Regions from separate parts of the Kitasatospora sp. NPDC059160 genome, predicted to be linked through region 1. Evidence: riboswitches for the same ligand, from Rfam matches in the RefSeq annotation. Region 1 holds a riboswitch; each other region holds the start of a gene.
What was found. Region 1 has a riboswitch for cobalamin ahead of ACFXOZ_RS01160 (peptidase). Riboswitches for the same ligand answer to the same signal wherever they lie in the genome.
Positions count from the first base shown of each region.

Region 1 (7,217 bases):
GCGAGGCCGAGGACGGCCTGTGCCGTGGCCCGGGCACCGTTGCCCGCGTTGAAACCGCTCGCGTCGTAGGCGACGGCGCCGCGGACCGCCTGGTCGGCGGAGCAGTCCTGCTGGAACTTGACCAGCCGGCTCCAGCCCTTGAACCCGGCGGCCAGGCGCCCGCCGGAGAACAGCGCCTGGGTGGCCAGGCCGGTGGTGTTGGCGTTGGAGGCGGTCGCCCCGGCGGCCGCGAACCCGCCGTCGCCGTTCTGGTGGGCGGTGAGCCAGCCGAGTCCCGTGTTCGCCTTGGCGGCGCGACCGGTGGCGGCGAGGGCCTGGACGGCGAGCGCGGTGGCGTCGGGGTCGCTGGTGCAGGCGGCCTGGCCGAAGGAGACCGGGAAGCCGCCGTCCGCGCACTGGCTGTTCGCCAGGAAGTCGACGGCCGCCGCCGGGGCGTCACCGGGCGTGCGGTGCAGGGCGATCAGGGCGAGGGACTGGCCGAAGGCGTTGCTGTAGTCGCCCCACTGGGAGCGGTCGGAGAAGCGGCCTCCGGCGGTCTGCAGCGAGCGCAGCCGGGCCGGCAGGTCGACGCCGCCGAAGGCCGTCGGGTCCCCGCCGCGGACCTCGACGGCGAGCAGCAGCTTGGCGGTCGCGCCCGCATAGGCCTCGGTGGTGCCGTCGCCGAGGTAGCCGCTGATGATCTCGGGCTTCGCCAGCCAGGCGGTGGCCTTCGCGGCGGCGTCGTCGGAGCTGCGCGAGGCGGCGAAGGCCAGCACCGCGTCGATGGTCAGGCCCTGGTCGGGGTAGGCGGTCCCGTTGAAGACGGACTCGAAGTGGTCGCCGCCGACGAGCTGGCGGGCCAGCCAGCCGCCCGCGGCGGCGTCGGGGCGGAACGTCGCGGACGAGGTCGGGGCGGCGGGCGCGGCACTCGCGGCGGTGGCCGCCGGAAGCGCGGCGGCAAGGGCGAGAGCGGGTATCGCGAGCAGACCGAGGGTGCGGCGGAGCGCGGGCATGGAGACCTTTCCGGGCCCGCACACAGGGGCCCGGAGGGCCTCGGCGACGCACCGGGCAGCCCTCTGAGCTCCGGCCCGCAGACCACGACGGGAGGAGTGGACGACACACCTCCGCCGACGGGTACTCGGGCTCGCCACCGACGCGGAGTCGGAGGCCTACCGTTGCGGGTCAGCGCCGGACTCGAACCGGACTTCCCCCGAGGGCGGAGTCACAACTTGACGGCCCATCATGGCGACACGGAAAAGATCCGGTCAAGGGTTCGAGCGCGACACCACGCTGCCCGGCACCCGCCGTCGCGACGCGCGCTCCTCTCCCCGCCGTCCTGGCCAGGTCCTCAGGGACGGCAGAATGGCTCCCATGCGGCACATCTTCGTCATCGGCATCGGCGCGGGCGACCCCGACCACCTCACCCTGCAAGCGGTCCGGGCGATCGGTCGCACGGACGTGTTCTTCATCCTCGACAAGAGCGAGGAACGACAGGACCTGATCCACCTGCGGCGCCGGATGCTGACCGAGCACGGCCGGCCCGGGCACCGGGTGGTCGAGGCACCGGACGCGGAGCGGGACCGCACCACGCCCGCGTACACCGCCGCCGTGGACGACTGGCGCCTCCGGCGCGCCGACCTGGTCGAGCGGCTGGCCGCCGAGCACCTCGGCGAGGGCGAGACGGGTGCCTTCCTGGTCTGGGGGGATCCGGGCCTCTACGACAGCGTCATCGCGGTGGTGGAGGACGTACGGGCCCGCGGCGCGGTCGCGTTCGACTACGAGGTGGTCCCAGGCATCAGCAGTGTCTCCGCGCTCGCCGCCGCCCACCGCACCACCCTGACCCGGGTCGGCCGCCCGGTGCAGATCACCACCGGCCGCCGCCTGGCCGAGGGGTTCCCCGAGGGGGTGGACGACGTGGTGGTGATGCTCGACGGCCGGGCCGCCTTCACCGGCCTCGACCCCCAGGGACTGGAGATCCACTACGGCGCTTACCTCGGCACTCCCGACGAGATCCTGGTCGCCGGGCCGTTGACCGAAGCCGCCCCACGGATCCGCGAGCTGCGCGAGTCGGCACGCGAGCGCAAGGGCTGGATCATGGACACCTACCTGCTGCGGCGGTCGGAGGGCTGACCGGCGTGCGCCGCCCCGGGCGAGGGGGCTGCGCACGCGCGGACCGTCAGCGGTGCTCGAACTTCGGCGCCCGCTTCTCGGCGAAGGCGGCCATGCCCTCCTTCTGGTCCGCCGTGGCGAACACCGAGTGGAACAGCCGGCGTTCGAAGCGGACGCCCTCGGCGAGCGTCGTCTCGAAGGAGCGGTTGACGCTCTCCTTGAGCATGACCGCCGCCGGGGTGGACATCGCCGCGACGGTCTCGGCGGACCCGGAAGACGGTGCTGGTGATCGAGTGGCTCACGATCGCCACCGGGGTGATCCAGCTGCTCTCCCGCGGCTCGATCATCTCGCTGGCCGGCATCGATCGCGGGCATCATCGTCCTGGCGTACAGCTCCGCCGAGGGCAAGGAGTGGTTCACGGTCCGAAGGGCCGATCATCAGCGCCGGACGCCGGGTTGTCGACGTCGGGGGCGTGAGCGCGGTACGTCGGGCTCTGGCGGGTGCGGTGCTGGAACGGGATCTCCGCTGCGCAGGAGCGCCGGGGCCGTCCGGCATCATCAGCGAGGCTACGAGTTCGTCGGGATGTAGTCGTAGCAGTACTGCAAGCCGCCCTGCGGATTGATCTGCCAGTACGAATTCCACAGGGCGGTACCGGTCTTGGGCCCGACGATGCCGTCCCTGCTGAGGCCGTTGCCGTACGCGCGCTGGAAGTCCTCGACCATGCCCTCCGTATCCGGCCCGAAGTCGCCGTCCACGGCGATCCTGTGGCCGAGGCCGACACCGTTCAGGAAGGCCTGAACACACGAAACCGCGGGTCCGTGCGACCCCTTCTGCACGTAAGGGGCGGTGGTGGAGGCCTCGGCCGTTCCGCTGAGGCCGACGACCACGGACAGTGACAACGTCACGCCCGCAGCGACACGTGCCAGTGCGCGTGCTCTCATAGCGACTACATCCATTTCTGGGGCCATCCCCCGGTGGCTCTGGTGATGACGAAGACCAGTCATCAGCGCCAGGGATCCTACCTGAAATGATCAAGAAAGAAACCAGTCAGGCTGCCCATCCAGTGGGCGAGCTGGACGTCGCCGGTGGTGCGGCCGCCGCCGGCGGTGACCGGAATCCGGTGGGTGAGGGTCGCGCACCACTTGCGGGGCCAGGGTCAGGGCCGCCCGTCCCCACCGGGGGCGACGACCTGCCCGACCCAGCCCCAGAACCTTCGGAATGGACCGAGGAGAGAACGTGCGCGAAGCACACACCAGGGAGGCGCACGGCCCGAGGCGGCAGCGTCGGACGAAGACCACCCGGGAGAGGAGTGGGGCCGGTCTCACCGCAGCGAGACCGGCCGGAGGACAGGAGCGGCGCGCCGAGTCCGGGGGGTAACCTGCGCGCCGCCGGCCTGTCCACACACCTCCGGCTACCCCCGTGCCACCACTTCATGCACCACCGGGCCGTCGTCGGACGGCCGTTCCGCCTCCTCGCTCCCGGCACGACGCCCGCCCGGAACGCCGAGGGCTGCTGCACACCCGGTACCGGGGGCCGTACGGGAGCCGGAGGTCGGGGCGACGGGGCCGGGTGCAGCCCCGAGCGGTCGTCGCGCGCCGTCGTCCCGCGGCGCGGCGTCGTGGATGCCACGGCACGTCACCAGGGCTGCTGCCCGATCGGATCGTCACCGTCCGGTGGCCCTTCGGCCGGGGCGACGCCGTGGTGGTACAGCAGCAGCGCGACATCGTCCTCGTAACCGCCGGGTGGGGCCAGCGTCTGCATCAGCCGGTCGGCGAGCCGGTCGAGCGGGAGTCCGACGTTCTCGGCGAGGGCCCGGGCGGCGTGCTCGACGCTCTCGGGCAGCGGGACCCCGCGGCGTTCCGCCAAGCCGTCGGTGGCCAGCAGCAGGACGGAGCCGGCCGGGAGCACCGCGACGGCCTCCGGCCTGACCGTGTCGGGGGCCACGGCGAGGGGCAGCGACCGGCCGTCGTCGAGCAGGACGGTCCCGCCGTCCGCCAGCGCGACGATGCCGGGCGGGTGAGCGGCGATCGAGTACCGAAGGACACCGGTGACCGGGTCGAGGACCGCGCAGAAGACGGTGGTGCACAGGGCCCCGGGGACGCCGGCGGCGAACTCGTCGAGGGCGGCGAGGGTGCGGGCCGGGCTGCGGTCCTGGAGCAGCAGGGCACGGCACGCGCTGCGCAACTGGCCCATGACGGTGGCGGCTTCGATCCCGCGGCCGACGCAGTCGCCGACGACGATGCCGATCCGGCCGTCGCGCAGGGGGACGGTGTCGTACCAGTCGCCGCCCACCTCCAGGGGGCGGGTGGCCGGTTCGTAGCGGACCGCGAAGTCCTGCGGGAGATCGGCGGGGCCGAGGATGGCGCGTTGCAGGGCGATGGCCGTCTCGCGCTGCTGATCGATCCGGTGGGCTCGGGCGAGCCCTTGGGCCAGACGACCGGCGAGCAGGGTGAGGAGCAGTTCGTCCTCGCGGGTGAAGGGCCGGCGTCCGCCCAGCTCGACCAGCAGGGCGAGCGGGCCGGCCGGGTGCTCCAGCAGGACCACGGCCCCGCCCGGCACTGCCATCGGCGCGAGCATCGGGGCTCCCGCCACGGCCGCGAGATCGCGGTGCCGGGGAACGGCCGCCGCCTCCTGGGCGGCCGGGGCCCAGGCGACCGGCACCGGTGCGGCTTCGCGGGGCAGCAGTACGGCGAGCACCCGTTCCGCGTCCCACAGGGCCCGCAGTTCGGCCACGGCTCCGTCGAGGGCCCCGGCGACGCCGACCGCGTCGGCGACGATCTCGCCCAAGGCCGCGACCGCACCCTCGCGCCGGATCGCGTGGTACTCGGCGGTGACGTCGCGGAAGGTTCCCACGGTGACGGTGGTCCCCGTGTCGGGGTCCTGGACGCGGTTGCAGGCCGCTTGCACCCACAGCCGCTTCCCGTCGGCGTGCCGCACGGACAGGGTGGCACGGCCGCCGTCCCCGGAGACGAGGCGGGCGAAGGCGCGCGCCGTCCGCCGGTGCGCGTCGGGCTCGGTGTCGGCGTCCGGCCACCACGGGTGGGGCGGGGCGCTGGGGAGGTGTTCGGGGCCGTGGCCGAGCAGTGCGGCGAAGGCCGGGTTGGTCTCGACGACGGCGCCGTCCCCGTCGCAGACGAAGAAGGCGTCATGGAGGGAGTCGACCAGCGCGGTGCGCCAGCGGGCGTGTCGGCTGCGGACCCGGGACAGGTCGACGATCGAGCGTACGTGGGCGAGGAGTTCGGCGGCGGCGAAGGGCTTGACCAGGTAGTCGTCCGCGCCCGCCGCCAGTCCTTCGACGGCGGCCTCCTGTCCGGCCCTGGCGGAGAGGAGGAGGATGGGCACCCCTGCGGTGCGGGAGTCGGTCCGCAGGGCCTGGGCCAGGTGGAGTCCGTCCAGACCGGGCATCATCACGTCGCTGACCACCAGGTCGGGGAGGTGGGCCCGGGCCGCGGCGAGTGCGCGCCGACCGTCGGCAACCACGGTGACCAAGTGGCCGGCGCCGCGCAGGATGCGCGCGAGGTAGCGGCGCATGTCCGCGTTGTCGTCGGCGACCAGCACGCGGGTGGCGGCCGCGGCGGTCGCGGGGGAGCCGTCCCGGGAAGGGTCGGCGTACCGGCCGTCGGGCTCCTCGGCGTCCTGGAGCCAGCCCAGGGCCTCCTGAAGGTAGGACTGCGCCCCCGGGGACGGCGGACCGGAGCTGGCGGGCTCCGTCGGCCGCGCCCCGGGGCGGAGCGGCAGGGCCGCGGTGAAGCTGCTGCCCTCGTCCTCGACCGACACGGCGGTGAGAGTGCCCCCGTGCAGTTCGACCAGTTCCCTGGCCAGGGCCAGGCCGATGCCGCTGCCCTCCTGCGAGCGTGCCCGGGGATTGTCCACCCGGTGGAACCGTTCGAACAGGTGCGGGAGCTGGGCGGCGGGGATGCCGGTGCCGGTGTCCTGCACCGTCAGTTCCGCGCGCCCGTCCACCGCGCGTACCCGCACCCGCACCGCGCCTTCGGGTGTGAACTTGAGGGCGTTGCTGAGCAGGTTGAACACCACCTGCTCCCAGAGTCCCGTGTCGAGCGCGACCGGGGCCGGCAGGGGCGGGCAGTCGACCTCGAACGCCAGGCCCGCCGCCTCCATCGCGGAGCGGAAAACGGACGCCAGGTCGGCGGTGACCGCCGAGAGGTCGACGGGCACCGGAGCCGCCCGCAACCGTCCCGCCTCGATGCGGGAGAAGTCGAGCAGGGCGTTGACGAGCCGGCCCAGCCGCAGGCCGTTGCGGTGGACGGCCTCCAGATCGGCCCGGACGTCCTCTCCGGCGTCGGCCAGCCGTCGGCGGAGGTCCCCGACCGGACCCGTCATCAGGGTCAGCGGGGTGCGGAACTCGTGGCTGACGTTGGAGAAGAACGCGGTCTTCGCCCGGTCCAGTTCGGCGAGTTCCTCGGCACGCCGCCGCTGCGCCTCGTGGTCGCGGGCGCTGGCGATCCCGGCGGCCAGGTGGCCCGCGACGAGGCCGAGGAAGGCGCGGTAGTCACCGTCCAGCGGCCGGAACCGGTTCAGCCCGGACACGAGGAAACCGTCCGGGCTCTCCCCCGCGCGCGTCAGCGGGACCACCAGTGCCCGGGCCGGCGGCTCGCTCCACATCCCGTGCGGCAGTCCGTCGAAGACCGGTGCCGCGTCCAGGTCCACCACCCGGCTGTGTCCCTGGCGGGCCGCCGCCACGGGCCACGGCACCTCCGTGTCGGCGGGAAGGCGCGCCGGGGCCGCGGGGTGGGCGGCGTCGATGCCGGACGAGGCCGCCAGGCGCGCCGATCCGCCCTCCTCGAACAGGTAGGTCAGCGTGAAGGGCATCGAGTAGGGGTTGCGGGCGAGTTGCTCCGCGGCGAACGCCAGGAACTCGCCCTCGGTGCGTACCGCGCCGGGGTCCGAGCCGAGGTCGCGCAGGGTGGCCATCCGCCGCTCGGCGACCACCCGCTGGGTCTCCTCGTTGACCACGCACAGCACGCCGGCCACGGCGCCCGACTCGTCGCGCAACGGGCTGTAGGAGAACGTGTGGTAGCTCTCCTCCGGGTACCCGGAGCGTTCGAGGAACAGCAGCAGGTCCTCGTCCCAGGTCGACACGCCGTCGTGCAGGACGCTGTCGACCCGG
Region 1 covers NZ_JBHZCN010000002.1:27,155-34,371, reverse strand. Annotated here, with positions in the region: gene ACFXOZ_RS01160 (peptidase) at 1-992, opposite strand, end outside; cobalamin riboswitch at 1,091-1,239, opposite strand; gene cobF (precorrin-6A synthase (deacetylating)) at 1,351-2,109, shown strand; partial or broken gene ACFXOZ_RS01150 (enoyl-CoA hydratase-related protein) at 2,156-2,353, opposite strand; gene ACFXOZ_RS01145 (peptidoglycan-binding protein) at 2,656-2,994, opposite strand; gene ACFXOZ_RS01140 (SpoIIE family protein phosphatase) at 3,725-7,217, opposite strand, start outside.

Region 2 (7,217 bases), on a different contig from region 1:
GCCTCGCTGCTGGTCTCCTACGGCGACCAGACCCGCCGGGGCACGGCCTGCGACGGCGTCACCAAGATCACCCCGGCCCGCGCCCAGGCGCTCAAGGACGCCGGCTACCAGTACATCGGCCGGTACCTCTCCAACGCCTCGACCACCAGCCTGCCGGAGAAGCAGATCCAGCCGGGCGAGCTGGCCACCATCAAGCAGTACGGCCTGCGCTGCTTCCCGATCTACCAGACCTGGAGCCGGTCGGCGGACTACTTCGGCTACGAGCAGGGCAACAACGACGCCTTCCGCGCGGTCGAGTGGGCGCGCTTCCACGGCTTCAAGCCCGGCACCACCATCTACTTCGCCGTCGACTACGACGCGATGGACGGCGAGGTCACCGCCAAGATCGTCCCGCACTTCCGGGGCGTCCACCACACCATCAGCGAGAACTCCCCGTACCGGGTGGGGATCTACGGCCCGCGCAACGTCTGCCAGCGGGTCGCCGACGCGGGCTACGCGGAGACCAGCTTCGTCTCCGACATGTCCAGCGGCTTCTCCGGCAACCTCGGCTACCCGATGCCGACCAACTGGGCCTTCGACCAGATCGCCACCATCACCGTCGGCTCGGGCGCGGGCGCCATCGAGATCGACAACAACATCGCCTCCGGCCGGGACACCGGCCAGGGCGACTTCGACCCGGGCCTGCCCAGCGTCGCCGGGCTCGACGTGGACCTGGACAAGACCGCCTACCGCGACCCGATGCTGCGCGACGTGCAGAAGTACCTCACCTCGATCGGCGTCCCGGAGACCGGCGGCTCCGGCTGGACGGACTCCGACTGGGTCACCCTCGGCGGGGTCTCCACCACCAAGGCGTACGACCTGGTGCTCAGCGCGGACTGGCTGTTCACCGCGCTGGCCCGCGAGTTGAAGCTGCGCAAGGCCCTGATCCAGGCCCCCGTCCTGTGGGAGCTGCGCAAGCTGAACCCGCTCGACGCGGTCTCCGACGCCGGCGTCCGCAACGGGATCCTGGAGGACTGCAGCACGGGCTGGGGCCAGATCTTCGCCCGGGTCGCCATGGCCGCCCGCAACTACTGCCTCAAGGAAGGCCTGATCAACGGCTCCCCGCTGGCCGAGCCCAACCTGCGGGAGGTCTGGGACAAGCTCCAGGACCCGGCCTACAACATCCGCTCGGTCGCCTACCTGACGGTCTACAACGCCCACCAGCTCAAGATCGCCCGCCCCGACCTGACCACTGGCCCGGCCGACACCCAGGCCCTGCTCGCCCGGTACAACGGCCTCGGCGAGGACGCCCAGCAGTACGGCCGCGAGCTGATCGGCCTGTACAACGTCCTGGAGGGCTACAACCTGCTCTCCCGCACCAAGTGAGCTCCGCTGCCCCGGCGGACGCCGAACGGCCCCGGGACTACTCCCCCACCGCCGCCGTCGTGAACCTCCTGCTGGGGGTGCCCGGCATCGTCCCGGTCTGGCTGCTCTACTACTTCGCCGCCAACTGGCCGCTCGCCGCACTCGGTTGGACCAGCCGTGAGCCGACGGAGAACGACGGTGTCCTGCCGTGGCTGCTGCTGCCCGGCCCCCTGGTGCTCGGCTCCGCCGTCCTGTGGTGGTTCGCCAACCGCGCCCTGCGGCGCCGCACCGCCCCGCACGGCCGCCGCGCGGTGTACTGGCCGACCAGCGTCCTGCTGACCCTGGTGCCCACCTTCGTGCTCATCGTCGTCCTGTAGGAGAAAGAGAGTTGGAAAACGTGCAGACCACCGTCACCCGGCGCACCGTCACCCGACGGACCGCCGTCCGGGGCGCCGCCGTCCTCGGCGCGGCCGCGGCCACGGCCGCCCTGCTCCCGGGCACGGCCTCGGCCGCCCCGGGCACCACCCCGCCGCAGGCTCCCGGGCTCCCCGAACTCACCGAACGGAAGCTCCCCACCAGCGCCAACGGCTGGACGATCGAGAAGGAGGCCAACCACGTCTCCACCGTCTGGACCCGCCAGGTCGCCGGCACCGGGCTCTCGGTCGACCTCCGGATCGGCGACGTCGAGGAGATCCTCGTCCACCTGATCCGGCGCTTCCACTACGAGGTGGAGGAACTCCCCGACGGCGACCTGCTCGGCTGGCAGGAGATCGGCGGCCTGCGGACGGCACTGCCGGAGTCGAACCTCGCCTCCGGCACCGCCGTCCGCATCCGCCCCGGCGCCTCGGCCAAGGGCGGCCTCTTCGCCCACCAGGAACTGGTGCTGCGCGACATCCTCGCCGACTGCCAGGGCGTGGTGCGCTGGGGCGGGGACGACGACGAGGTGGACGAGTCGCTGTTCTACCTCGCCCTCGGCCCGCAGGACCGCCGGGTGAACCGGCTCGCCGACCGCCTGCGCGGCTGGGCCGAACGCCCCGGCTCGGGCGCCGGCACCCCGGTGGACGTGGCCTCCCCGGACCGCCGCACCGAGGCGAGCACCCTGGCCCGCACCCAGCGCGCGGGCTGACCAACCCACGGGGCGGGCCCGGCAGCCGTGCCGCGCCCGCCCCCGAACCCGTCCGATCGGCCCGCCTGATCAGCCCATCTGATCAACCCGCCCGATCAGCCCGCGAGTTCGGCCCGCAGGCGGCGGGCGGCCGCGACCAGGCTGTCCAGCGAGGCGCGGGTCTCGGGCCAGCCGCGGGTCTTGAGGCCGCAGTCGGGGTTGACCCAGAGCCGCTCGGCGGGGATCGCCGCCAGTCCGGCCCGCAGCAGCTCGACGGCCTCCTCGGTGCTCGGCACCCGCGGGGAGTGGATGTCCCAGACACCCGGGCCGACCTCGCGCGGGTACCCGGCGGAGGCCAGTTCCCCGGCGACCTCCATGTGCGAACGGGTCGCCTCCAGGGAGATCACGTCGGCGTCGAGTTCGTCGATCGCGGTCATGATCGCGCCGAACTCGGCGTAGCACATGTGGGTGTGCACCTGGGTGTCGGCGCGCACGCCCGAGGTGGCCAGCCGGAAGGCCTCGGTGGCCCAGTCCAGGTAGGCCGGGCGACCGGCGGCGCGCAGCGGCAGGGTCTCGCGCAGGGCCGGTTCGTCGACCTGGACGACGGCGGCGCCCGCGGCCTCCAGGTCGGCGACCTCGTCGCGCAGGGCGAGGGCCACCTGCCGGGCGGTCTCGGCGAGCGGCTGGTCGTCGCGGACGAAGGACCAGGCGAGCATGGTGACCGGGCCGGTCAGCATGCCCTTGACCGGGCGGTCGGTCAGGTCCTGGGCGTAGCGGAACCAGTCGACGGTCATCGGCTGCGGGCGGGAGATGTCCCCGGCCAGGACCGGCGGCCGGACGTAGCGGGTGCCGTAGGACTGCACCCAGCCGTGCCGGGTGGCCAGGTAGCCGGTGAGCTGCTCGGCGAAGTACTGGACCATGTCGTTGCGCTCGGGCTCGCCGTGCACCAGGACGTCCAGGCCGGTCTTCTCCTGGTAGGCGACCACCTCGCGGACCTCCGCCTCCATCCGCTCCCGGTACGCGGCGGCGTCGATCCGCCCGGCGGTCAGGTCGGCCCGGGCGACGCGCAGTTCGGTGGTCTGCGGGAAGGAGCCGATGGTGGTGGTCGGCAGCAGCGGCAGTGCGAGCCGGGCCCGCTGGGCCGCGGCCCGTACGGGGTAGGGCTGGGCGCGCCGGGCGTCGCCCGGGGTGACGGCCGCGGTGCGGGCGCGCACGGCCGGGTCGCGGGTGATCGGCGAGGTGGCGCGGGAGGCCAGGTCGGCGCGGTTGGCGGCGAGTTCGGCGGTGATCGCGCCGGTGCCCTCGCGCAGGGCGCGGGCCAGCAGCGCGGTCTCGGTGGCCTTCTGCTTGGCGAAGGCGAGCCAGCGGGCGATCTGCGGGTCGATGTCGCGTTCGAGGGTGGCGTCGATCGGCACGTGCAGCAGCGAGCAGGAGGGCGCGACGTCGACCCGGTCGGCGAGCCCGAGCAGGGTGGCCAGGGTGGCCAGCGAGGCGCCCAGGTCGTTGATCCAGATGTTGCGGCCGTCGATCACCCCGGCGACCAGGCGCTTGCCGGGCAGCCCGCCGACGGCGGCGAGGTCCGCCAGGTTGGCGGCGGCCGGTCCGGTGAAGTCCAGCGCCAGGCCCTCCACCGGGGCCTTGGCCAGCACCGCCAGGGCGTCGCCGAGGCGGTCGAAGTAGCTCGCCACCAGCAGCTTGGGGCGCTCGGTCGGCGCGCCCAGCTCGCGGTAGGCCCGGGCCGCGGAGTTCAGCTCGGCCGGGGTCCGGTCCTGGACCAGCGCGGGCTCGTCCAGCTGCACCCACTCCGCACCGGCGGCCCGGAGCGCCGCGAGCAGTTCCGCGTAGACGGGCAGCAGCCGGTCCAGCAGGGTGATCGGCTGGAAGTCGGGGGCCACCCCCGGCGCCGGCTTGGCGAGCAGCAGGTAGCTGACCGGCCCGACCAGCACCGGACGGGCGCCGTGGCCGAGCGCGAGCGCCTCCCTGAGCTCGGCGACGGCCTTGGCCGGGTTCGCGGCGAAGGCGGTGTCCGGCCCCAGCTCCGGGACGAGGTAGTGGTAGTTGGTGTCGAACCACTTGGTCATCTCCAGCGGAGCGACGTCCTGGTTGCCGCGCGCCATGGCGAAGTAGCCGTCCAGCGGGTCGGCGTCGACCGCCGCCCGGTGCCGCGGCGGGATCGCGCCGACCGCCACGGTGGTGTCCAGGACGTGGTCGTAGAGCGAGAAGTCGCCGGTCGGGACCTCCTCGATGCCGGAGTCGGCGAGCTGCTGCCAGTTCCCCCGGCGCAGGTCGGCGGCGGTGGCCAGCAGCACCTCGGCGGTGACGGCGCCCTTCCAGTACCCCTCGATCGCCTTCTTCAACTCCCGGCCCCGCCCCTGGCGGGGGTAGCCGTGGGCGGTGGCGAGGGTCGCCGCGGCTGCGGACTTCGTGGTCAAGGGACTCTCCTTCGCGAGTCTGGTTCCTCAAGTGCCCGGCGACGGGGACGAGGACGCGAAGGGACGACGGACCGGACGGGCCCCCGCACACGGGTACGGCTCCGCCAGGTGTGGTCGCCGACCCGCCCTCGAGGTCACCGGATGGCCGGGCGCGAACGGTCGCACCCGGGCAGTGGCAGGTCTTCGGACTCGCGGGCCCGCCCGTCCTCCTCGAGGACCGGCACCTACTGGCCGTCGCTTCCCAGACCCGAACCGGGCCCAGTGCGTATGACGGCGGTCGTTCCCACTCACCGCTGCGGGGCAGTCCCGGACTGGCCAGTTGAAAGGCGTCACCGGGTTCCCTCTTACGACACCCCGCCTGGCGGACGGGGCGAACCAGCTGCACCCGCCACCCTACGGGCAGCCCGCCGCTTTCCGGCCGGAGAACCGCACAACCGTCCACATGATGAGACGACGTCAGCCTCCGACGACCTCGGCCTGCGACCGGGGTCAGCCTCCGGCCGCTGCGACGGCCCGGGTCAGCCGACCGCCACCCCGACCAAGCAGGTGTCGTCGTCGGTGTCGGCACCGCTGTACTGCAACAGGTGGTCCAGGTGCCCCTCGAGGCCGTCCCCACCCTCGGCGGCCAGCCGGTGCGCCCGCTCGGCGAGGGTCGTCAGGTTGCTCAGCGACGCCTGGAGGGACTCGTCGCGGCGCTCGATCAGCCCGTCGGTGTACATCACCAGGGTGTCCCCGGGCCGGAGCACGATCTCCTCCTCCTGGTAGTCCGCCTGGTCGACGGCGCCGAGCAGGATCCCGCCGAGCTGCGGGAGGGTCCGCGCCCGGCCCTCGCGCAGCAGGACCGGTGGCGGGTGGCCAGCGCGGGCCCAGCGCAGCCGCCGGGTGGCGGGTTCGTAGAGCCCGCAGACGGCGGTGGCGGTCACGTTGTCCGTGAGGTGGTGGGTCACGCTGTTCAGCCAGTTGAGCAGTTGGCCCGGTCCGGCACCGGTGGCGGCCAGGCCGCGCAGGGCGTTGCGCAACGCGACCATGCCGGTGGCTGCCTCGATGCCGTGCCCGGCGACGTCGCCGACGCAGATCAGGACGTCGCCGGTGGGCAGCACGAGGGCGTCGTACCAGTCGCCGCCGACCAGGTGGTCCTTCTCGGCGGGGCGGTAGCGCACCGCCACGTGCAGGTCGTGAAGGTCCAGCGGCCCCCGGGCGGGCGGCATGATGGCGTGCTGGAGCTGGAGGGCGAGGCGGCTGCGCTCGGCGGCCTGCTGCTCGCTCTGGGCGAGCTGGTCGCGGGTGGCGGCCAGGGCGACCTCGGTCCAGTGCTGGGCGGAGATGTCCTGGTAGGCGCCGCGGACCACGCGCAGTCCGCTGTCCGGGTCGTGCACCGGTTCCGCCACCACCCGGATGTGCCGGGTGACCCCGTCGGCGCGCTGGAGGCGGAAGGCGGTGGAGGCGGGCCGCCGGTGGTGCAGCAGCGTCCGCAGGAAGCGGCCGATGGTCTGCCGGTCGTCCGGGTGGGCGTGCTCGGCGAGCTGGTCGAGGGCGATCGGCCGGTCGGTCGGCGCGAGCCCGTGCAGCTCGAACAGGGTTTCGTTCCAGTCGATCCGACGGGTCGCCAGGTTCTCCTCGAAGCCGCCGATGCGGCCGAGGCGTTGGGCGTGCTGGAGCAGTCGGGCGACCCGCGGGGTACCGTCGTCGAGCCGCCAGACGACCACCAGGTGGGTGCCGTGCCGGCTGATGCCCACCTGGGCCCGGGCGGTCAGCGGCACCCCGTCGACCAGGGCGGCCAGCCGCATGTCCTGGGTACGGAAGGGCTCGCCGGTGGCGAAGACGTGCTCGACCATCTCGGCCAGACCGCCCGGTGCGGCCGCCAGCGGGTAGGCCTCCAGCAGTCGGCGACCCACGATGGCCACCGTCGGCCGGCCGGCGAAGTCCGCGAAGGACGGGTTGACGTGCCGGATCACGAACCGGGGCGGGAGTCCGTCGTGGTCCGGGGCGAGCCGCAGGACCAGGCAGGGGTCGAACAGTCCGTCGGCCAGCTGCCGCAGTTCGTCGAACTGGGCGTCCGCGGGATCGGTGGCGGAGAACTCCCGTCCGTCCCAGGACTCCAGGGTGGCGGCGGCCACCTCGGCGAGCGCCTCGAACTGCCGTTGCAGGGGCTGGGAGCGCTCGGGGAGTTCCTCGTTCCAGCAGAGCTCCAGCACGCCGATCAGCCGGCCGCCGACCCCGGCCGGCACGGCCAGCCGACCGCCGCGGACGTCGTGCTGGCCGATCGAGGGCAGCGAGGCGTCGGCGAGCACGGGGTAGGCGACGGTGCCTCGTTCGTCCAGCGCCCGGCGGGCCGG
Region 2 covers NZ_JBHZCN010000011.1:45,543-52,759, reverse strand. Annotated here, with positions in the region: gene ACFXOZ_RS06915 (glycoside hydrolase domain-containing protein) at 1-1,365, shown strand, start outside; gene ACFXOZ_RS06910 (hypothetical protein) at 1,362-1,721, shown strand; gene ACFXOZ_RS06905 (hypothetical protein) at 1,742-2,470, shown strand; gene metE (5-methyltetrahydropteroyltriglutamate--homocysteine S-methyltransferase) at 2,566-4,881, opposite strand; cobalamin riboswitch at 5,059-5,228, opposite strand; gene ACFXOZ_RS06895 (SpoIIE family protein phosphatase) at 5,400-7,217, opposite strand, start outside.
Region 2: linked by a shared signal. The riboswitch ahead of metE (5-methyltetrahydropteroyltriglutamate--homocysteine S-methyltransferase) and the one ahead of ACFXOZ_RS01160 (peptidase) in region 1 are both predicted to bind cobalamin.

Region 3 (7,217 bases), on a different contig from region 1:
CTGCGGCAGGACTCGCTGAGCACGTAGGAGTCCACGCCGAGCGCCTTGAACGCCTGCGGGGTGACCCCGGTGCCCTCGTCGAAGCCGTAGTGCCAGCCGGCGAACACCAGGTCGGCCTTGGCGTCCAGGGCGATCTCCTTGGTGAGCACCTTCTTGGAGAGCCAGTCGGTCTGCCGGTAGCCGTCCTTCCAGGCCACCTTGTCGACCTGCCCCTTGTCGTCGGGCATCACGTAGCCGGCCATCCGGTCGGCGAGGCCGAGGGAGAGCATCAGTTCGGTGATGTTGACGTCGTTGGTCACCACCCGGGCGGGCTTCTGCGCGAAGGTGAGCCGCTCGCCGCAGTTCGTCACGGTCACCGGGTAGTGGCCGGAGGCGGTGGCGGCGCCGGGGCGGGGGGCGATCTCGGCGCCGCAGGCGGTCAGCCCGAGGGTGAGCAGGGCGGTGGCGGCAACGGCCTTGGTGCGCATACGGGTTCCTTCGGATCGGAACGGTCCCGGGGATTCGCGGGGGGTCAGGCGAGACGGTCGAACAGCAGCTGGAGGGCGCCGGTCCCGGGGTGGCGGACGGGGGTGGCCCGGACGCCGAACACCTCGGCCAGCAGTTCGGGGCGGAGCACCTCGTGGGGCTCGCCGGCGGCGACGATCCGGCCGGCCTCCAGCACGTACAGCCGGTCGCAGTGGCCCGCCGCCAGGTTGAGGTCGTGCAGGGCGGTGAGCACCGTCGGCCCGGCCTCGCTGGCGAGTGCCAGCACCTCCAACTGGTGGGCGATGTCGAGGTGGTTGGTGGGCTCGTCCAGCACCAGCAGGCGCGGTTCCTGGACGAGCGCGCGGGCGATCAGCACCCGCTGCTTCTCGCCGCCGGACAGGCTCGGGAAGGCGCGTTCGGCGAGGTGGTCGGCCCGGACCCGGCGCAGCGCGGCGGCGCAGCGCTCCCGGTCCCCGGCGGTCGGGCCGGCGGCGAGGCCTCGCCGGTGCGGCAGCCGGCCCATGGCGACCACCTCGGCCACCGTGAACTCGAACTCGGCGGGGTGCTCCTGGGTCAGCGCGGCCACCCGGCGGGCGGTGTCGCGGGCGGTGAGCGCGTGCAGGTCGTCGCCGCCCAGCCTGACGGTCCCGCCGGCCGGGCGCAGCACCCGGTAGACGCAGCGCAGCAGGGTCGACTTGCCGCTGCCGTTCGGGCCGATCAGTCCGATCACCTGCCCGGCGGCGGCCGTCAGGCTCACCTCGTGGACCAGCCGGGCGCCGGCCAGTTCCACCGAGACGCCGTCGACCCGCAGGTCCTCCGCGCCGGTCGAAGGGGTCGGGCCCGTCATCGCCGGCCTCCGAAGGCCTGGCCGCGGCGGCGCATCATCAGCAGGAAGGCGGGCACCCCGAGCACCGCGGTGAACACCCCGACGGGCAGTTCGGCGGGCGCCAGCAGGGTGCGGGAGGCGATGTCCACCCAGACCAGCAGCAGCGCCCCGGCGAGCGGCGCGATCGCCAGCACCCGGCGGTGCCCGGCGCCGACCAGCATCCGGGCCAGGTGCGGCATCAGCAGTCCGACGAAGCCGATCGCCCCGCTGACGGCGACCACGGTGCCGGTGACGGCGGCGGTGACCACGAACAGTTCCCGGCGCAGCCGGTCGGGGTCGACGCCGAGCGAGGCGGAGGTCTCGTCGCCCATCGCGAGCGCGTCCAACCGTCCGGCGGCGCAGGCCAGGTAGGCCAGTCCGGCCAGGACGGTGGCGGCCGCGATCGGCACCGAGCCCCAGGTGGCGCCGCCGAGGCTGCCGAGCAGCCACATCATGGCGTCCCGGGCGGCCTCGGCGTGGTCGGCGGAGAAGACCATCAGGGTGGTCAGGGCGGAGAAGCCGTAGGAGAGCGCGGTGCCGGTGAGCACCAGCCGCAGCGGGGTGAGCCCGTACGCGGTGCGGGCGGCGAGGTAGACCAGCACCATGGCGAGCAGCGCGGAGCCGAACGCGGAGACCGAGATCGCCCACACCCCGAGCGAGGCGAAGGCGCCGAGCAGCAGGACGGCGTTGGCGCCGACGGCGGCGCCGGAGGAGATGCCCAGGACGAAGGGGTCGGCGAGGGCGTTGCGCACCAGGGCCTGGACGGCGACCCCGGTGGCGGCGAGCCCGCCGCCGACCACGGCGGCCAGCAGGGTGCGCGGCAGCCGCAGCTCCCAGACGATCGCGTACGCCGCCGCGTCGCTCGCGTCCAGCCGTCCGCCGGTCAGCCCGGCGCCCAACAGTCGCAGGACGTCCGGGAGTTCGATTCCGGAGGCGCCGAGCGCGACGCCGCAGACCAGGGAGAGCAGCAGGGCGGCGGCGAGGCCGAGGGCGAGCGGGAGGGTCGGTATTCGGCGGACGGGGTCACTCACGGGCGGGCGCGCCTTGCCTCGGGCCGCGGGTGTGCCGGGGCGGGCGCCGGCCGGGGCCGGGCCCGGGCGCCTTCCCCTCGCAGTCCACGGCGAGTTGTCGGGAGTCCAGCGGCCGGGGGCGATCGGGCTGGCCCGGCCCCGGGACCGCGGGCCGTGCTCACCGTTGCGGGTCAGCGCCGGATTCTCACCGGACTTCCCCCTCGGACGCCCTGGCAGCATAACAGCCACTCAGGGTAGGCAACCCTTACCGGGGTCCGTTCCCGGGGCGGGGGCACGGGAACGCACGACCGCCCCCGTCCGACGGTGCGGACGGGGGCGGCCGGGTGGCGACGCGTCAGGCTCAGGCCTGCTTGGTCTCCCAGAAGATCTTGTCGACCTCCGCGATCAGGTCCAGCAGGGCCTGGCCGGTGGCCGGGTCGGTGGACGCCTTGGCGGCCGAGGCGGCCTTCAGGGTGTCGTTGATCAGCTGGTGCAGCTGCGGGTACTTCTCGAAGTGCGGGGCCTTGAAGTAGTCGCTCCACAGCACCGAGATGTGGTGCTTGACGGCCTCGGCGCGCTGCTCCTTGATGATGATGGCGCGGGCGCGGAAGTGCGGGTCCTCGTTGGCCTGGTACTTCTCCTGGGTGGCCTTGACCGACTCGGCCTCCAGCTTGGCCTGGGCGGGGTCGTAGACACCGCACGGCAGGTCGCAGTGGGCGTGAGCAGTGGCACGCGGTGCAAACAGACGAGAGAACATGGGAGTCCTTCCTTAGATCGTCTTCCCGCGCCCGAGATTACCCTTCCGGCCTCCGGGTTTCGCGGCCGGGCGGTGGGCCTAGGGCGAAAGACGGACCCGGAACCGGGGTAATCCGGACATCGAACGGATGACGGTCCGTACGGCAGACTGGGGCGGTCGGTCCGGGAGGAGGAGCCATGGCGCGGAGCGCGGAGCCGCAGGGCGGCGGGCAGGGCGGCGCGGTGCCGTTCGGGCTGGTCGACGTGACGGGCCCGTCGATGGTCCCGACCCTGCGCGAGGGCGACCGGCTGCTGGTCCGCTACGGGGCGCCGATCCGGCCCGGCGCGGTGGTGCTGTTCCGGCACCCGTTCCAGCAGGACCTGCTGGTGGTGAAGCGGGCCGCCGAGCGCCGCCCGAAGGGCTGGTGGCTGCTGTCCGACAACCGTCCGGTGGACAGCGACAGCCGCAGCTACGGCCCGGTCCCGGACGAGCTGGTGCTCGGCCGGGTGCTGCTGCGGCTGCGGCCGAGCCCCGCCTGGCTGGCGCCGGGCCGCGGGCTGGAGCGGCTGCTGCTCGGCCCCCGGCTGGCCCGGGTGCCGGGCCTGGCCCGGCGGTTCGGGGTCTTCGTCGACGAGCTCTGAGCCCCGGCCGGCTACTGCCCGGTGCCCAGCGCGGCCTCGGCCTCCAGCCGCTTGCGGGCCCGGTACGCGGCGACGTTGGCGCGGGTCGCGCAGCGGTCGGAGCAGTAGCGGCGGGAGCGGTTGGTCGAGGTGTCCAGGTAGGCGTTGCGGCACGGCGCGGCCTGGCAGATGCCGAGCCGGTCGGCGCCCAGTTCGGTGAGGTGCACGGCCAGGCCCATGCAGGCGACGGCGCTGAAGTGCGCGGTGGCGGTGGGCGAGTTGTCGGCCAGGTGCAGGTGCCAGCGCGGCCGGCCGGCGTCGTCCAGGTAGTCGTGCCCGGAGACCAGCGGGCTGACGGGGTACTCCATCAGCAGGCTGTTCAGCAGGTCGACGGACCGGATCTCGTCCCCCTCGGCGGCGGCCTCGAACACTCCGCGCAGCCTGGTCCGCACCGCCCGCAGCCGGGGCACGTCGGACTCGTCGGCCAGCGCGGCGGCGCGGGAGGAGTCGGAGAAGAGGGCGCGCACGGCGTCCACCGAGGTCAGCGTGTCGGTGCCGCGCTCGGGTTCCTCGGTGTTCACCAGCCGAACGGCGAGGTCGGCGTACGAGGCGAGCTCCACGGCGGTCCTTCCAGTGGTTGCGTAACGGGCCCGGATGGTTCCGGTAACGGGCTGGGCGCTTCCAGCCTATTACCCGGCTGGGGAAAACGTCGGCGCCCGGCAGGAAGTCGTCTGCCGGGCGCCGACCGTACGGGCTCAGAGGACCTTGGAGAGGAAGGCCCTGGTGCGCTCGTGCTGGGGGTTGGTGAGCACCTCGCGGGGGTTGCCGGACTCGACCACCACACCGCCGTCCATGAACACCAGGGCGTCGCCGACCTCGCGGGCGAAGCCCATCTCGTGGGTCACGACCACCATCGTCATGCCCTCCTCGGCCAGGCCGCGCATGACGTCCAGGACGTCGCCGACCAGCTCCGGGTCGAGCGCCGAGGTGGGCTCGTCGAAGAGCATCAGCTTGGGCTTCATGGCCAGCGCGCGGGCGATCGCCACGCGCTGCTGCTGGCCGCCGGACAGCTGCGAGGGGTAGTTCTTCGCCTTGTCGGCGAGGCCGACCCGCTCCAGCAGGGCCATCGCGCGCTCCCGGGCCTCGGCCCTGCTCTCGCGCTTGACCTGGACCGGCGCCTCGATGACGTTCTCCATCGCGGTCATGTGCGGGAACAGGTTGAAGCGCTGGAAGACCATGCCGATGTCGCGCCGCTTGACGGCGACCTCGCGGTCCTTGAGCTCGTGGAGCTTGTCGCCCTTCTGCCGGTAGCCGACCAGTTCGCCGTCCACCCAGAGGCGGCCGCCGTTGATCTTCTCCAGGTGGTTGATGCACCGCAGGAAGGTCGACTTGCCGGAGCCGGACGGGCCGATGAGGCAGAACACCTCGCCCTGCTTGACCTCCAGGTCGATGCCCTTGAGCACCTCGACCATTCCGTAGGACTTGTGCACGTTCTCGGCCCGGACCATCGGCTCACCGGTGGACGCGGAGTCGGTGGGGGTCTTGCTCAGATCGGTCATACGTGACCACCTCCCTCGAGCCCCGGGACGACGTCGGCGGTGGTCTTCGGGGCGGGCTTCCCGGCGAACAGGCCCCGCAGTCGCTGCAGCGGGGTGGGCGGGAGGGTGCGGTTGGAACCTCGGGCGTAGTGGCGCTCGATGTAGTACTGGCCGATGGTCAGCACCGAGGTGAAGAACAGGTACCAGAGGCTGACCACGATCAGCAGCGGGATGTTCTGGTAGTTCCGGGAGTAGATGACCTGGCCGGCCCGGAAGATCTCCTCCAGGGAGATCACGGAGACCAGCGAGGTGGTCTTGAGCATCGAGATGGTCTCGTTGCCGGTCGGCGGGATGATCACCCGCATGGCCTGCGGCAGGACGATCCGCCGCATGGTCTGGAACCGGCTCATCCCGAGCGCGTGGGCGGCCTCGGTCTGGCCCTCGTCGACCGACTGGATGCCGCCGCGGACGATCTCCGCCATGTAGGCGGCCTCGTTGAGGCCGAGGCCCAGCAGGGCGGCGACGAAGGTCGGGATCAGGACGTTGGTCTCGCCGGACCAGAACTCCGGTCCCCACGGTACGCCGATCGACAGCTTGGCCCAGATCAGGCCGAGGAAGTTCCAGAACACCAGCTGCACCAGGACCGGGGTGCCGCGGAAGATCCAGATGTAGACCCAGGCGGTGCCGGCCAGCAGCGGGTTCGGGGAGAGCCGCATCACCGCGAGGATGATGCCGCCGACCACACCCATGAGCATGGAGAGGGCGGTCAGCTCCAGTGTCACGAGCAGCCCGTGCATGATGCTGTCGTGGAACAGGTACTGCCCGACGATGTCCCACTTGAAAGCGGGGTTGGTGAAGAGGGCGCTCAGCAGCATCGCCGCGAGCAGGGCGATGACGACGGCACCCGCCCAGCGTCCGGGGTGGCGGACCGGGACGGCCTTGATGGTCTCAGGCCGTCCCTTCGGCGCCGTCCCCTTGTCCAGAGAGTTCACGGTGTGGCCTCGGGGGAGAGATGAAGCGTACGAGGGGTCAGCTGGTGGCGCCGTTGACGACGGACTTGTCGAGGGCACCGGCCTCGACGCCCCACTTGGTGAGGATCTGCTTGTAGGTGCCGTCGTCGATCAGCGACTGGACGGCGCCCTGGATCGCCGGGGTGAGCTTGGAGCCCTTGGCGAGGGCGACGCCGTAGGGGGCCACGCCGTAGGTGTCGCCGAGCTTCTCCAGCTGCCCGCCGGACTGCTTGATCGCGTAGTCGACGACCTGGGAGTCGGCCATCATCGCGTCGTCGCGGCCGGAGACCACGGCGTTGGTGACGTCCGTCTGGAGGTCGAACTTGTCGCCCTCGTTCTGGATGCCCGGCTTGCCGGCCTTGGCGCAGTCCGGGTTGCGGGTGTCCTTGATCTCGTCGGCCTGGGTGGTGCCGGTCTGGACGGCGACCTTCTTGCCGCAGAGGTCCTTCGGGTCGACCTTGCCCGGGTTGCCCTTCTTGACCGCGATGGCGCTGCCCGAGTTGAAGTAGGTCACCATGTCGACGACCTGCTCGCGCTCCTTGTTGTCCGTGAAGGACGACATGCCGAGCTGGAACTTGTTCGACTGGATGCCGGGGATGATCGCGGTGAAGCCGGAGTCCTGGACCTCGGCCTTGAGGCCGAGCTTGGCGGCGATCGCGTTGGCGAGGTCGACGTCCATGCCGATGACCTTGCCGCTGTCGTCCTTGAACTCGTCCGGCGCGTACGAGGCGTCCGCGCCGACCAGGAGCTTCCCGGCCGACTTGACGTCGGCGGGGACGAGGGCGGCCAGCTTGTCGTCGGCCTTGACCGTGTTCACGGTCGCGGAGGCGTTGGGGGCGCCGCTGCCGTCGCTGCTCTTGCTGCTGCTACAGCCGGTCAGTGCCAGGGACACGGACACGGCAGCCACGCCGGCCGCGAAGAGGCGGGTGCGCTGGGTACGGACGGTCATGAGGGGGATCTCCTCCTGGGGAGA
Region 3 covers NZ_JBHZCN010000036.1:63,547-70,763, forward strand. Annotated here, with positions in the region: gene ACFXOZ_RS17705 (ABC transporter substrate-binding protein) at 1-467, opposite strand, end outside; gene ACFXOZ_RS17710 (ABC transporter ATP-binding protein) at 512-1,312, opposite strand; gene ACFXOZ_RS17715 (FecCD family ABC transporter permease) at 1,309-2,361, opposite strand; cobalamin riboswitch at 2,457-2,602, opposite strand; gene sodN (superoxide dismutase, Ni) at 2,702-3,097, opposite strand; gene sodX (nickel-type superoxide dismutase maturation protease) at 3,274-3,717, shown strand; gene ACFXOZ_RS17730 (CGNR zinc finger domain-containing protein) at 3,729-4,316, opposite strand; gene ACFXOZ_RS17735 (amino acid ABC transporter ATP-binding protein) at 4,452-5,255, opposite strand; gene ACFXOZ_RS17740 (amino acid ABC transporter permease) at 5,252-6,226, opposite strand; gene ACFXOZ_RS17745 (ABC transporter substrate-binding protein) at 6,264-7,193, opposite strand.
Region 3: linked by a shared signal. The riboswitch ahead of ACFXOZ_RS17715 (FecCD family ABC transporter permease) and the one ahead of ACFXOZ_RS01160 (peptidase) in region 1 are both predicted to bind cobalamin.

Region 4 (7,217 bases), on a different contig from region 1:
GAAGCCGCCGCCGATGACCAGTCCGGCGGTGCCCTCGGGCAGCATCGAGGCGTGCAGCGGGTCGAACGGGACGACCTCGGTGCCCGCCGCGCCGAGCAGTTCGGCGTTCTCCGCGTACGAGAAGGAGAACGCCGCACCGCCGGCCACCGCGATCCGCGGCCGCCCGCCGACCGGCGTGACCTCCGCCGAGGCATCCCATGCTTCGGCGTCCAACGCCGGTGCGGTACGGGCGAGTTCCAGTACGGCGTCCAGATCGACCGAAGCCGCCACCAGGGAGCCCATGTCGGCAACGGCCTGCAAGGCCTCCGCCGAGCGCTCCACCGCCGGGATCAGCCCGAGGTGCCGGGACGGCGTGGCCACGGCCGCCGAGCGGCGCAGCGCGCCCAGCACGGGCACCCCGGAGCCCTCCTCCAGGGCCTCGCGCAGCAGGTGCTCGTGCCGGTCGGAGGCGACCCGGTTGAGGATCACCCCGGCGAGCCGCACCTGCGGGTCCCAGGAGGCGAAGCCGTGCACCAGCGCGGCCACCGAGCGGGACTGCGAGGAGCCGTCCACCACCAGCACCACGGGGGCCCGCAGCAGCTTGGCGACGTGCGCGGTGGAGGCCAGCTCCCCGCGCCCGGAGGCCCCGTCGAACAGGCCCATGACGCCCTCGACCACGGCGACGTCCGCCCCCGCCGCGCCGTGCAGGAACAGCGGCGCGATCCGCTCCGGCCCGCACATGAAGGCGTCCAGGTTGCGGCCCGGGCGCCCGGCGGCGAGCGCGTGGTAGCCCGGGTCGATGTAGTCGGGGCCGACCTTGTGCGGCGACACCGCCAGCCCGCGCGCGGCGAGCGCCGCGATCAGGCCGGTGGCGACGGTGGTCTTGCCGGCGCCCGAGGAGGGCGCCGCGACGACGAGGCGGGGGACGTTGTTCAAGAGGTCACCACTCGATACCGCGCTGGCCCTTGCGGCCGGCGTCCATGGGGTGCTTGACCTTGGTCATCTCGGTGACCAGGTCGGCGACCCCGGTCAGCGCCTCGGGCGCGTACCGGCCGGTGATGACGACGTGCTGGCTGCCGGGGCGGTCCTGGAGCACCGCGACGACCTCCTCCGGGTCGATCCACCCCCAGTGCATCGGGTAGGTGAACTCGTCCAGGACGTAGAAGCGGTAGGTCTCGGCGGCGAGGTCGCGCTTGACCTGCTCCCAGCCCTCCTTGGCCGCCTCCTCGCTGGTCATCTCCTGCTCGGCGGAGCGCTGGATCCAGGACCAGCCGGAGCCCATCTTGTGCCAGTCGACGGTGCCGCCCTCGCCGGAGGCGCCGAGCACGCGCAGCGCGTTCTCCTCGCCGACCTTCCACTTGGCGGACTTCACGAACTGGAACACCCCGACCGACCAGCCCTGGTTCCAGGCCCGCAGCGCCATGCCGAAGGCGGCCGTGGACTTGCCCTTCCCGGGGCCGGTGTGCACGGCGGTGATCGGCTGGGTACGGCGCTGACGGGTCGTCAGGCCGTCGTCGGGAACGCTCTCGGGGACACCCTTGGGCATGTCGGCTCAGGCCGCCTTTCGGATCGAGGTGGAGACGGGTCGGTTGGCGCGGACGAGCGAGGCCACGCCCTCCGCGCGCAGCTCGTCCAGGCTGACGGCGCTGCCGCCGAGCAGCCCGGCCAGGGTGCGGGCCAGGCCCAGCCGGACCGGCCCGGACTCGCAGTCCAGCACCACGCTCGCGGTGCCCTGGGCGGCGAACAGGGTGGCCGCCCGCTGGGAGCGGGCGAGCGCGTCCCGCCCGCCGGTGGCCCGGCCGTCGGTCACCACGACCAGCAGCGGGCGCCGGTTCGGGTCGCGCAGCCGCTCGACCCGCAGCACCTCGTGGGCGCGCAGCAGGCCGGCCGCCAACGGGGTGCGCCCGCCGGTGGGCAGGGTCTCCAGCCGGGCGGCGCCGACCTCCACCGAGGAGGTGGGCGGCAGGGCCAGTTCGGCGTCCGCGCCGCGGAAGGTGATCATGCCGATCTTGTCCCGGCGCTGGTAGGCGTCCATCAGCAGCGACAGCACCGCGCCCTTGACGGCGGTCATCCGCTGCCGGGCGGCCATCGAGCCGGAGGCGTCCACCACGAACAGCACCAGGTTGGACTCCCGTCCCTGGCGCACCTGCTCGCGGAAGTCGTCCTTGTGCAGCACCAGCGCCCGGCCGGCCCGCCCACGCGCCACCTGGTGCGGCGCGGCGGCCTGGAGGGTCGCGGTCAGGTGCAGCCGGCTGAGCGCACCCTGCGGGCGGCGGGCCCGGACGGTGTGCCCGCCGGTGGTCTCGGCGGGGGAGCGCCGGCCCTGGGCGCCGTGGCCGGTGCCCTGCACGGTGAACAGCCGCGTCCGGTACGGGTCCCCGGCCGCGACCGGTGCCGACTCCCGGGCGGGGGAGGGGTGCTGGGCCGGTACGGGCTGCGGCTCGGGCGCCTCGGTGTCCGTGGCCGCGGGCTCCGGGGCCGCGCCGTCGGCCGGCTCGGGCGCGCCGCCGCCGTCGGGGCCGCCGTCACCCGGGCCGCCGTCACCGCCCCCGTCCGGACCGTCCCCGTCGGGCTCCGGCCCGTCACCCTCCGGATCCGGCTCGACCTCCGGCTCCTCCGGCTGGGCGTGCTCCTCCAGCGTGCGGTCCAGCTGCTCCTCGTCCAACCCCGGGGCGTCGAAGGGGTTGCGGCGGCGCCGGTGCGGCAGGGCCAGCTGGGCGGCCTTGCGGACGTCCTCCTCCAGCACCTCCGTCCGCCCGGCCCAGGCGGCCAGCGCGACCGCGGTGCGGGCCATCACGATGTCCGCGCGCAGCCCGTCCACCTCGAACGCGGCGCACACCGCCGTGATCTGACGCAGCGCCACATCCGTCAGCTCGACCTTCGGGAGCAACTCCCGCGCCGCGGTGATGTGTTCGGCCAGCTCCCGCTCCTCCGCCGCGAACCGGTCGGCGAACCCGGCCGGATCGGCGTCGTAGGCGAGCCGGCGCCGGACCACCTCGGCGCGCTCGGCCGGCTCCCGGGTGGCGGCGATCTCGACGGTCAGGCCGAAGCGGTCGAGCAGCTGCGGCCGCAGCTCGCCCTCCTCCGGGTTCATGGTGCCGACCAGCAGGAACCGCGCCGCGTGCCGTACCGACACGCCCTCGCGCTCGACGTAGGAGCGGCCCATCGCGGCGGCGTCCAGCAGCAGGTCCACCACGTGGTCCTGGAGCAGGTTCACCTCGTCGATGTACAGCACGCCGCGGTGCGCCTTGGCGAGCAGGCCGGGCTCGTACGCCTTGACGCCCTCGGCCAGCGCGCGCTCCAGGTCGAGCGAGCCGACGATCCGGTCCTCGGCCACGCCGACCGGCAACTCGACCAGCTGGGAAGGCCGTTGGTGGCTCCCAAAGGTGGCGTGCGGGCCGTCCGGGCACTGCGGGTCCGGCCCGGCCGGGTCGCAGGCGAACCGGCAGCTGTCCACGACGGCGATGGCGGGCAGCAGCCCGGCCAGCGCGCGCACCATGGTCGACTTGGCGGTGCCCTTCTCGCCGCGCACCAGCACGCCGCCCACGGCCGGGGAGACCGCGTTCAGCAGCAGCCCGAGCCGCAGGTCGGCCATCCCGACGATCGCGGTGAACGGATAGCGGACCTCACTCATGCGTCACTCCCAGGTGCTCCGGGCAGGAGGAACGGCAGCGATCCGGCCGCCGGCACCCCGCCCTCGATCAGCTTCCACAACGCGTCGGTGTCCGCGTGCTCCTCGATCAGGTCGCCCAGCCGGTCCAGCCGGGACTCGCGCGCCACGGCGAACGAGGTGTCCGGCGCCGGTACGAACGCCCGGCCCGCCAAGTCGGCGACCTCGCGCAGGAGTTCACGGCGGAAGCCGTCGTTCTCCAGCGCGCCGTGCCAGGTGGTGCCCCAGACCGAGCCGACCCGGCAACCGTCCAGGAAGGGAACGCCCCCCTCGACGGCCACCACCCCGTGGTGGATCTCGTACCCCTCCACCCGCTGCCCGTACGCCTCGCCGACCGGCCGCGCCAGCACCTTCTCGACGCCGAAGCGCACCCGGGTCGGCAGCAGCCCGAGTCCGTCGACCACACCGGCCTTCGACTCGACCTCGTCCTCGATCGAGTGCGCCAGCATCTGGTAGCCGCCGCACACCCCGAGCACCGGCCGCCCGGCCGCCGCCCGCGCCTTCAACGCCGGCTCCAGGCCGCGCTCGCGCAGCCAGGCGAGGTCCGCCACGGTCGCCCGGGTGCCGGGCAGCACCACCAGGTCGGCGTCGGCCAGCTCCTCCGGCCGGGTCGCCCAGCGCACCAGCACGCCCGGCTCCTGGGCCAGCGCGTCCAGGTCGGTGAAGTTCGACAGGCGCGGGAAGCGCACCACGGCGACCCGCAGCACGTCCGCCCCCAGCGGCCCGCGCCCGTCCACCCGGTCCACCACGGTGGACAGGTCCAGCGAGTCCTCGGCGTCCAGCCACAGGCCCGGCAGCATCGGTAGCGTGCCCAGCACCGGACGGCCGGTCAGCTCGTGCAGCATCTCCAGCCCGGGCGCCAGCAGCCGGGCGTCACCGCGGAACTTGTTGACGAACCAGCCGGCCACGTGCCGCTGGTCCTCCGCCGACAGCAGCGCCAGCGTCCCGTACATCGCCGCGAACACCCCGCCGCGGTCGATGTCCCCGACCACCACCACCGGCAGCGCGGCGGCCGTGGCCAGGCCCATGTTGGCGATGTCCCGGTCGCGCAGGTTGATCTCGGCGGGGGAGCCGGCGCCCTCGCACACCACCACGTCGTAGCGGGCGCGCAGATCGGCCAGGCACTCCAGCGCGCGCTCCAGCAGGACGGGCTTGCGCTCCCGGTAGTCCAGCGCGCCCACCTCGGCCACCGGCCTGCCCAGCAGCACCACCTGGCTGCGGCCGTCCGCGCCCGGCTTGAGCAGCACCGGGTTCATCGCCGCCTCCGGCTCCACCCGGGCGGCCTGCGCCTGCATCGCCTGGGCGCGGCCGATCTCGGCCCCGTCGGCGGTGACGAAGGAGTTCAGCGACATGTTCTGCGCCTTGAACGGCGCCACCCGCACGCCCTGGCGGGCCAGCCACCGGCAGATCCCGGCCGTCACCACGCTCTTGCCCGCGTCCGAGGTCGTCCCCGCGACCAGCAGTGCGTTGGTCATGCCCCACCCCTCTTCCTCATCAGCATGCGCAGCAGGACGTGCCCCGCGACCGTCGTACCCAGCGCCAGCGCGCCCACCCGCCGGGACAGCGTGCAGGCCCGCTCGATGTCGTCCACCGTCACCGGCCGCAACTCCGCACCCAGGACGGGCCGGTGCTCCACCCGCTCCCCGTACCGCAACGTCCCGCCCAGCCGGACCCCGACCGCCCCCGCGAAGGCCGACTCGGCCTGGCCCGCGTTCGGGCTCGGGTGCGCGGAGCCGTCCCGGCGCCAGACCCGCCAGGCGGTCCGGGGCTCGGGCGCGGCGGCCACCGTCAGCAGGGCCGTCAGCCGGGCGCCCGGCCAGCCCGCCACGTCGTCCAGCCGGGCCGAGGCCCAGCCGAAGCGGGCGTAGCGGGGCGAGCGGTGGCCCACCATGGCGTCCAGGGTGTTCACCGCGCGGAACGCCAGCAGCCCCGGCGTGCCCGCCAGGGCACCCCAGGCCAGTGCGTTCACCACGGCATCCGCCGTGTTCTCGGCCACCGACTCGACCACCGCCCGGGCGATCTGCTGCCCGTCCAGGGCACTCGGATCCCGCCCGCACAGGTGCGGCAGCCGCTCCCGGGCCGCCGTCAGGTCGCCCGCGGCCAGCGAGCGTCCGACGGTGCGGGCCTCCCGGGTCAGCGAGGTGCCGCCGAGCACCGTCCAGGTCGCCGCCGCCGCCAACGCGGCCCGGCCCAGCGGACGGCGCCCGACCGTACGGTCCAGGGCGAGCGCGCCGGCCGCGACCGCACCCACGCACACCGCGGTGTACCCGGCTCCTGCTGCCCGGTCGTCGCGCCACAGCCGCCGCTCCAGCCGCCCCGCGGCCGTGCCGAACAGGGCGACGGGGTGGCCGCGGCGCGGGTCGGCGTACCGGGCGTCGGCGGCGTAGCCCACGAGCGCGCCCAGGCCGAAGGCGGCGGCGCGGGTCAGCGGGCGCACAACATCGAGAAGCCGGGGATCCAACCGGGCGGGGCAGCCTGCATCGCGTGGGTGTCCTCACTCAGGGTCCGCGCCCTGGATCGACGTACCGGGGGCGAGAGTCTCCTGGCTTCCGGGTCCGACGCACCCCCGGGCCTTCCAACGGCCCCTGACGGTCCGCCGTGGCACTTTCCGAGCGTGCTCCCCGGTGACAGTGGCGGGACCGCGCCGGACTCGCACCGGCTTCCTCTCCATGCCTCCGTTTGGCCCCAGGATCCCATCACGCGCCCGAACCGGGAGTCAACCGAGGTCACGGAGGGGTTGGTCACACGACGCACCCGCCCCCGCCCTGTGCGATCGCCCAGTACCACCGAGAGCCCGGCGCCCCCGCTTCGTGCGTTCGGCGGCTGGGGCCGCGCCGCAGGCCACGCCTACGGTTCGGCCATGCGCCGCAGAAAGCCCCCCGTCGCCGCCCCCGCCCCGGTGCCGTTCTCGCCGGAGGCCGCCCGGGCTCACCGAACCGGCCTCGGGCTGACCCCCGAGCAGGTCGCCGAGGGCATGGCCGCACACGGCGTCCGACTGCTGCCCGGCCACGTCCTCGCCTGGGAGGACGGCGTGCTGCGCCCCGGCGAGACCGAGTTCATCGCCCTGGCCCGCGCCCTCTGGTGCCCGGCCGCCGCCCTGATGCCCGGCCACCCCGTCAGCCTGCGCGACCACCGCCTCGCCCGGGAACTCCCCCCGGAAACCGTCGCCGAACGGGTCGGCATCCCCCTGCCCACCTACCGCCAGGCCGAACTGACCGGCGACTGGGACGGCGACCCGGACCAGACCCACGCCCTCGCCCAGGTCCTCGGCCTGCGCCTCACCGAACTCGTCGAGGCCACCGGCCGCCGCGAGACCCTCGACGCCCTGCTCCGCCAGTGCGTGGCCGGCCGCTGGCAACCCCACCTCCGCCCGATCGCCCGCCTCGTCCCCGTCCCCGAACCCGACCTCGCCGCCGTCCTCCCCGTCCTCCACCAGGAACACCACATCCCCTCCCACTGGGGCACCACCACCCACCCCACCACCCCCACCCCACCCCTCACCCCCCGCTTCTGGCACCTCCTCAGCACCCACCACCCCACCATCCCCGTCTGACCACCCCCAAGGAGC
Region 4 covers NZ_JBHZCN010000085.1:121-7,337, reverse strand. Annotated here, with positions in the region: gene ACFXOZ_RS30495 (cobyrinate a,c-diamide synthase) at 1-915, opposite strand, end outside; gene cobO (cob(I)yrinic acid a,c-diamide adenosyltransferase) at 920-1,525, opposite strand; gene ACFXOZ_RS30485 (putative cobaltochelatase) at 1,532-3,613, opposite strand; gene ACFXOZ_RS30480 (cobyric acid synthase) at 3,610-5,124, opposite strand; gene ACFXOZ_RS30475 (cobalamin biosynthesis protein) at 5,121-6,077, opposite strand; cobalamin riboswitch at 6,185-6,316, opposite strand; gene ACFXOZ_RS30470 (transcriptional regulator) at 6,510-7,202, shown strand.
Region 4: linked by a shared signal. The riboswitch ahead of ACFXOZ_RS30475 (cobalamin biosynthesis protein) and the one ahead of ACFXOZ_RS01160 (peptidase) in region 1 are both predicted to bind cobalamin.